DNA from 3 places in the Streptomyces sp. NPDC001714 genome. Region 3 is predicted to be linked to each of the others. Evidence: riboswitches for the same ligand, from Rfam matches in the RefSeq annotation. Region 3 holds a riboswitch; each other region holds the start of a gene.
What was found. Region 3 has a riboswitch for thiamine pyrophosphate ahead of thiC (phosphomethylpyrimidine synthase ThiC). Riboswitches for the same ligand answer to the same signal wherever they lie in the genome.
Positions count from the first base shown of each region.

Region 1 (2,195 bases), on a different contig from region 3:
TCTCTCGCCCGCCGAGCGCAAGGACGCGGTGGCCGAGGTCGGGGAGAAGCCGTTTCGTGCCAAGCAACTGTCGCAGCACTACTTCGCGCGGTACGCGCACGACCCCGAGCAGTGGACCGACATCCCGGCCGGCTCGCGGGACAAGCTGCGGGAGGCGCTGTTCCCCGAGCTGATGACCGTCGTACGGCACCTGTCGACCGACGAGGGGACCACGCGCAAGACGCTGTGGCGGCTGTTCGACGGCACGCTCGTCGAGTCGGTGCTGATGCGCTACCCGGACCGGGTGACCATGTGCATCAGCTCGCAGGCGGGGTGTGGGATGAACTGCCCGTTCTGCGCGACCGGGCAGGCGGGTCTGGACCGGAACCTGTCGACCGCCGAGATCGTGCACCAGATCGTGGACGGGATGCGGGCGCTCCGGGACGGGGAGGTCCCCGGTGGACCGGCGCGGCTGTCGAACATCGTCTTCATGGGGATGGGCGAGCCGCTCGCCAACTACAAGCGGGTGGTCGGAGCGATCCGCGCGCTCACCGACCCCGCCCCGGACGGGCTCGGGCTCTCGCAGCGCGGGATCACCGTCTCGACCGTCGGACTGGTCCCGGCCATCCACCGGTTCGCCGACGAGGGCTTCAAGTGCCGGCTCGCGATCTCGCTGCACGCCCCCGACGACGAACTGCGCGACACCCTCGTCCCCGTGAACACGCGGTGGAAGGTGCGCGAGGTCCTCGACGCCGGGTTCGAGTACGTCGAGAAGAGCGGGCGGCGCCTCAGCATCGAGTACGCCCTCATCCGCGACATCAACGACCAGGCCTGGCGAGGCGACCGGCTGGGGCGCCTGCTCAAGGGCAAGCCCGTGCACGTCAACCTCATCCCGCTGAACCCGACGCCGGGTTCGAAGTGGACCGCGTCGCGGCCGGAGGACGAGAAGGCGTTCGTCGAGGCGATCGAGGCGCACGGTGTGCCGGTGACGATCCGGGACACCCGTGGGCAGGAGATCGACGGCGCCTGTGGTCAGCTCGCGGCCACCGAGCGGTAATCTGAGGGCCGTAGGTACATCTTCATATTCCGACAGGGGAGCGCCACAGCGCTGAGAGTGCGGCAACCGGGCCGCAGACCCTCTGAACCTCGCCCAGGTCATTCTGGGTAGGAAGTTCGGTCATCACTCAAGCTGTTGCGCCCTGCCCGCACATCGTGGGCAGGGCCGCGTCTCTTCCTGGTCAACCCCAGGAGGAAAACACCAGTGCACACAAGGACCTTCTTGGCCGCGGCCGTCGGGCTCGGTCTCGTCACGCTGTCCGCCTGCTCGTCGTCGTCGGGTTCCGACGCCGGCTCCAAGACCGTCACCCTCGTCAGCCACGACTCGTGGGCCGTCTCCAAGAACGTGCTGCAGGACTTCGAGAAGCAGTCCGGCTACAAGGTCAGGGTCCTCAAGGACGGCGACGCCGGGCAGGCCGTCAACAAGGCGATCCTGACCAAGGACAACCCACAGGGCGACGTCTTCTTCGGCGTCGACAACACCCTGCTCTCCAGGGCTCTCGACAACGGTCTCTTCCAGCCGTACGAGGCGAAGGGGCTCGACACGGTCGGCACGGCGTACCAACTCGACGCGGCCAAGCACCGCGTCACGCCCATCGACTACGGCGACATCTGCGTCAACTACGACAAGGCGTACTTCAGCAAGCACAAGCTGACCCCGCCGGCCTCGTACGCCGATCTCGTCAAGCCGCAGTACAAGAACCTCCTCGTCACCGAGAACGCGGCCACCTCCTCGCCCGGGCTCGGCTTCCTGCTCGGGTCCGCCGCGCAGTACGGGGACAGCGGGTGGCAGGACTACTGGACGAAGCTCAAGGCCAACGGCGTCAAGGTCGTCGACGGCTGGGAGCAGGCCTACAACGAGGAGTTCTCCGGCTCGGCCGGCGGGAAGAAGGCGGGGGGCGACCGGCCGCTCGTCGTGTCGTACGCCTCCTCACCGCCCGCCGAGGTCATCTACGCCGACCCGAAGCCCAGCACCGCGCCCACCGGCGTCGCGACCGGCACCTGCTTCCGGCAGATCGAGTTCGCCGGACTGCTGAGCAACGCGGGGAACACCAAGGGCGGCAAGGCGCTCATCGACTTCCTGGTCTCGAAGGAGTTCCAGGAGGACATGCCGCTCAACATGTTCGTGTACCCGGTGGTGAAGGGGGCGAGCGTGCCTG
Region 1 covers NZ_JBIAUL010000017.1:91,644-93,838, forward strand. The annotation lists gene rlmN (23S rRNA (adenine(2503)-C(2))-methyltransferase RlmN) at 1-1,036, shown strand, start outside; TPP riboswitch at 1,061-1,168, shown strand; gene ACFY0P_RS36980 (thiamine ABC transporter substrate binding subunit) at 1,241-2,195, shown strand, end outside.
Region 1: another riboswitch for thiamine pyrophosphate. It lies ahead of ACFY0P_RS36980 (thiamine ABC transporter substrate binding subunit); the one in region 3 lies ahead of thiC (phosphomethylpyrimidine synthase ThiC).

Region 2 (2,195 bases), on a different contig from region 3:
CGCGTGGGTGCGCAGTTCGGTGCCGCTGTCCGCGTACCAGGCGGCCATCGGCGCGGCGACCTCGGCGGGGAGCGCTCCCGCGAGCGGGCGGTCCGCGGCCTCGACCACGGTGACCGCGCAGCCCGCCTCGCGGGCCGCGGTCGCGAACTCGGCGCCGATCCAGCCCGCGCCGACGACCACGATGTCGTGCTGCCGGGCGAGCACGGGCCGCAGCCGCTCGGCGTCGTCCAGGGTGCGCAGCAGATGGACGCCGGGCACGCCCTCGGTGCCGGGCAGCGTGATCGGCTCGGCGCCGGTGGCGAGGACCAGGACGTCGTACGGCACCGGTCCGGCCTCGGTGTCCAGCTCGTGGTCGGCGGTGCGCACGCCCAGCGCCTCGCGGCCGAGCGCCAGCTCGATGCCGAGCGCCTCGAAGTCGACCTCGAAGGCGGAGCCCTCCGACTTGCCGAGCAGCACGGCCTTGGAGAGCGGCGGCCGGTCGTACGGCTGGTGCGGTTCGGCGCCGATCAGCGTGACGGTTCCGGTGAACCCCTGCTCGCGCAGGGCGACGGCGGTCTGCACCCCGGCCATCCCCGCGCCCACGACGACCACGCGCCGCGTCTGTGACGTGCTCCGTCGCTGCGTCTGCTCGCTCACCTGATCACCATAGACAAGAACGATAGACAACTGACAGAGAGTCAGTCAGGGGGCGTGGCGAGTGACCTGTTCCACAGCACCGTCCACCACGCTGTCCACAGTGCCGTCCGAGGCCGTCTTACAAGGGCGGAGCTCCGCGGGCTAGGGTGGCGGGGAAGCACACGCGGGAGCCCGGACGCACCGGGCTGAGAGGGAGGCTGGCGGCCTCCGACCGTACGAACCTGATCCGGGTCATGCCGGCGAAGGGAGGGGCTGGACGCCCATGTCCTCACGTACGTCCGACGTCCTCGTCATCGGGGGCGGAATCATCGGCCTGGTCACGGCCTGGCGGGCGGCTCAGCGCGGGCTCGCCGTCGCCGTGGTCGACCCCGAGCCCGGCGGCGGGGCCGCGCAGGTCGCGGCCGGGATGCTGGCCGCGGTCACCGAACTGCACTACGGGGAGCAGACGCTGCTGGGGCTCAATCTGGCCTCCGCCCGCCGCTATCCCGCCTTCGCCGCCGAGCTCACCGAGCTGACCGGCCACGACCTCGGCTACCGGCGCTGCGGCACGCTCGCGGTCGCGCTGGACGCCGACGACCGCGCCCATCTGCGCGAGCTGCACGCCCTCCAGCAGCAGTCGGGCCTGGAGTCCGAGTGGCTGTCCGGGCGGGAGTGCCGACGCCTGGAGCCGATGCTCGCGCCGGGCGTGCGCGGCGGGCTGCGGGTCGACGGCGACCACCAGATCGACCCGCGCCGGCTGGCGGCCGCGCTGGTGGCCGCGTGCGAGCGGACCGGGGTGGTCCTCCACCGCGACTGGGCCGAGCGCCTGGAGGTGGTGCGGGGGCGGGCCGCCGGGGTCGTCACCCGTGCGGGCGCGGCCTGGGGCGCCGGGCAGGTGGTGCTCGCCGGCGGGAGCCTGAGCGGGCGGCTGGCGGGCGTGCCGGACGACGTGCTGCCGCCGGTGCGGCCGGTGAAGGGGCAGGTGCTGCGGCTGACCGTGCCCGCGCGGTACGCACCTTTCCTCAGCCGGACGGTACGGGCTGTGGTGCGCGGCGGGAACGTCTACCTGGTGCCCCGGGAGAACGGCGAGCTGGTCGTCGGCGCGACCAGCGAGGAGCTGGGCTGGGACACGACGGTCACCGCGGGCGGTGTGTACGAGCTGCTGCGCGACGCGCACGAGCTGGTCCCCGGCATCACCGAGCTGCCCCTGACCGAGACCCGGGCCGGCCTGCGCCCCGGCTCCCCCGACAACGCGCCGTTGCTCGGGCCGACCCGCCTCGACGGACTGCTGCTGGCCACCGGGCACTACCGCAACGGGGTGCTGCTCACGCCGGTCACCGGAGACGTGATGGCGGAGCTGCTGGCCGGCGGCGAGCTGCCGCAGGAGGCCCGTCCGTTCACGCCGAGGCGATTCGGCGACGTCCTCGTGGAGCAGAGCGCATGAACATCTCCGTCACCATCTCCGTCAACGGGGAGCGCCTGGAGATCGCCCCGGGCACCGCTCTCGACTCGCTGGTGCGGTCCCTCACGGCCGCGCCCTCCGGGGTGGCCGCGGCCGTCAACGAGACCGTCGTACCGCG
Region 2 covers NZ_JBIAUL010000006.1:134,254-136,448, reverse strand. The annotation lists gene ACFY0P_RS17455 (NAD(P)/FAD-dependent oxidoreductase) at 1-636, opposite strand, end outside; TPP riboswitch at 790-901, shown strand; gene thiO (glycine oxidase ThiO) at 899-2,059, shown strand; gene thiS (sulfur carrier protein ThiS) at 2,056-2,195, shown strand, end outside.
Region 2: another riboswitch for thiamine pyrophosphate. It lies ahead of thiO (glycine oxidase ThiO); the one in region 3 lies ahead of thiC (phosphomethylpyrimidine synthase ThiC).

Region 3 (2,195 bases):
GAGTGCGAAGATCCCGGCCAGCAGGGCCATCGGGAACTTCCGGTTCACGTCGGTGACCGAGTACTGCAGGTCCTTGGGAGCGGAAGGCTCGTACGCGGCCACGACCTGCTCGCCCTCGTGCAACTGCCGGGACTGGTCGGGCTGCACGATCTCGGTGAAGGTACGGCCCTTGTCCTTGCCGGTGTCGACCCGGACCGTGGCCTTCTTGCAGGTGCCGTCCTCCTCCTTCGAGGAAGTGCCGTCGGCGGTGGAGGTGTCGGCGGTCAAGCCGCCCCCGGAGGCGTTGACCGACTTGCAGCTGACCGAGACGACCTTGGTGACCGTCGCCGCCTGCGTCTGGCGGTCGAAGCCGACGCCGGTGCGCTCGTGCGGCGGGGCGCCACCGGGCCACAGCACCACCAGGCCGACCACCACCGCGGCGGTGAAGGGGATGAGGATCGCCGCGATGACCTTGCGCAGATGCTTGGAGACGGGCGCGGCCGGGCCGTGGCTGTGGCTGTGTCCGTGCGAGTGGCCGTGCCCGCCGCCGGGCCGGGAGCTGTCCTGGCCCGGGCGGGGCGAACGGCCCTGAGCCTGGCCGTGGGGCGATTCGCCATGGGCCTGGCCGTGGGGCGATTCGCCATGGGCCTGGCCGTGGCCGTGGGCATGGCTGTCGTCGTGATGGTGGGCGTGGCTGAGGGCCTGCCCGTGGTCGTACTGCTCGCCCTGCCTGTGGATGTGTCCGTCACCGGCACCATGGCCCCCGTGGCCGGATTCGCCGCCCTGCGTGGCGCCGTTGCCGCGCCGTGGGTCGGGGGGCGGATAGGGGTGCTGCTGCGTCGAGGTCACCGCCCGATCATCGCAAGAACGGGAGAGGCCCTCTGTTCACCGCGCCCGAATTGACGCTAGCGTGGAGGCACCTTTGCACACGCGGGAGCTCGGAGCACCGGGCTGAGAGGGCGCTGACCTCCGTATTCGCGATGTTTCACGTGGAACGAGTGCTGTTTCACAGGAAACGCCGCCCGACGGAAGCCGCTGCGTCGACCGCCGAACCTGTTACCGGGTAATGCCGGCGTAGGGAGTAGGTCTCATGACCAACAAGGACGCACGCACGCCTGCCTTCAGCCAGGACGAACAGCCCATTGCGGGCGAATCGTCGTCGGGGGCCGGGAAGTCCATCGGCTGGCACAAGGGGTATGTCGCGGGCTCCCGCCCCGACCTGCGGGTGCCGGTCCGTCAGGTGCATCTCACCAACGGGCAGTCGGTCACGCTCTACGACACCTCGGGCCCGTACACCGATCCGCTCGTCGAGACCGACGTCCGCAGGGGCCTGCCGCCGCTGCGGGAGAACTGGATCGTCGCCCGCGGCGACACCGAGGAGTACGCGGGCCGGCCCGTCCGTCCCGAGGACGACGGGATCAAGCACACGTCGCCGCGCGGTGGCCTGCGCAACCTGGACGCGGTCTTCCCGGGCCGCCCGCGCCAGCCGCGCCGCAGCCGGGAAGGCGAGGCGGTGACCCAGCTCGCGTATGCCCGCCGGGGCGAGATCACCCCGGAGATGGAGTACGTGGCCATCCGCGAGAACGTTTCTCCCGAGGTGGTCCGTGAGGAGATCGCGGCGGGCAGGGCCGTGCTGCCCGCCAACGTCAACCACCCGGAGATCGAGCCGATGATCATCGGCAAGCGGTTCCTGGTGAAGGTCAACGCCAACATCGGCAACTCCGCGGTCACCTCCTCCATCGAGGAGGAGGTCGAGAAGATGACCTGGGCGACCCGCTGGGGTGCCGACACGGTCATGGACCTCTCCACCGGCCGCAACATCCACACCACCCGCGAATGGGTGCTGCGCAACTCCCCCGTCCCCATCGGCACGGTGCCGCTCTACCAGGCCCTGGAGAAGGTCGACGGCAGGGCCGAGGAGCTGACCTGGGAGATCTACAAGGACACGGTCGTCGAACAGGCCGAGCAGGGCGTGGACTACATGACCGTCCACGCGGGCGTGCGCCTGCCGTACGTGCCGCTCACCGCCAACCGCAAGACCGGCATCGTCTCGCGCGGCGGCTCGATCATGGCGGCCTGGTGCCTCGCGCACCACAAGGAGTCGTTCCTGTACGAGAACTTCGAGGAACTCTGCGAGATCCTCGCCGCCTACGACGTCACGTACTCGCTGGGCGACGGCCTGCGCCCCGGCTCCATCGCGGACGCCAACGACGAGG
Region 3 covers NZ_JBIAUL010000003.1:412,837-415,031, forward strand. The annotation lists gene ACFY0P_RS10635 (YibE/F family protein) at 1-828, opposite strand, end outside; TPP riboswitch at 900-1,077, shown strand; gene thiC (phosphomethylpyrimidine synthase ThiC) at 1,070-2,195, shown strand, end outside.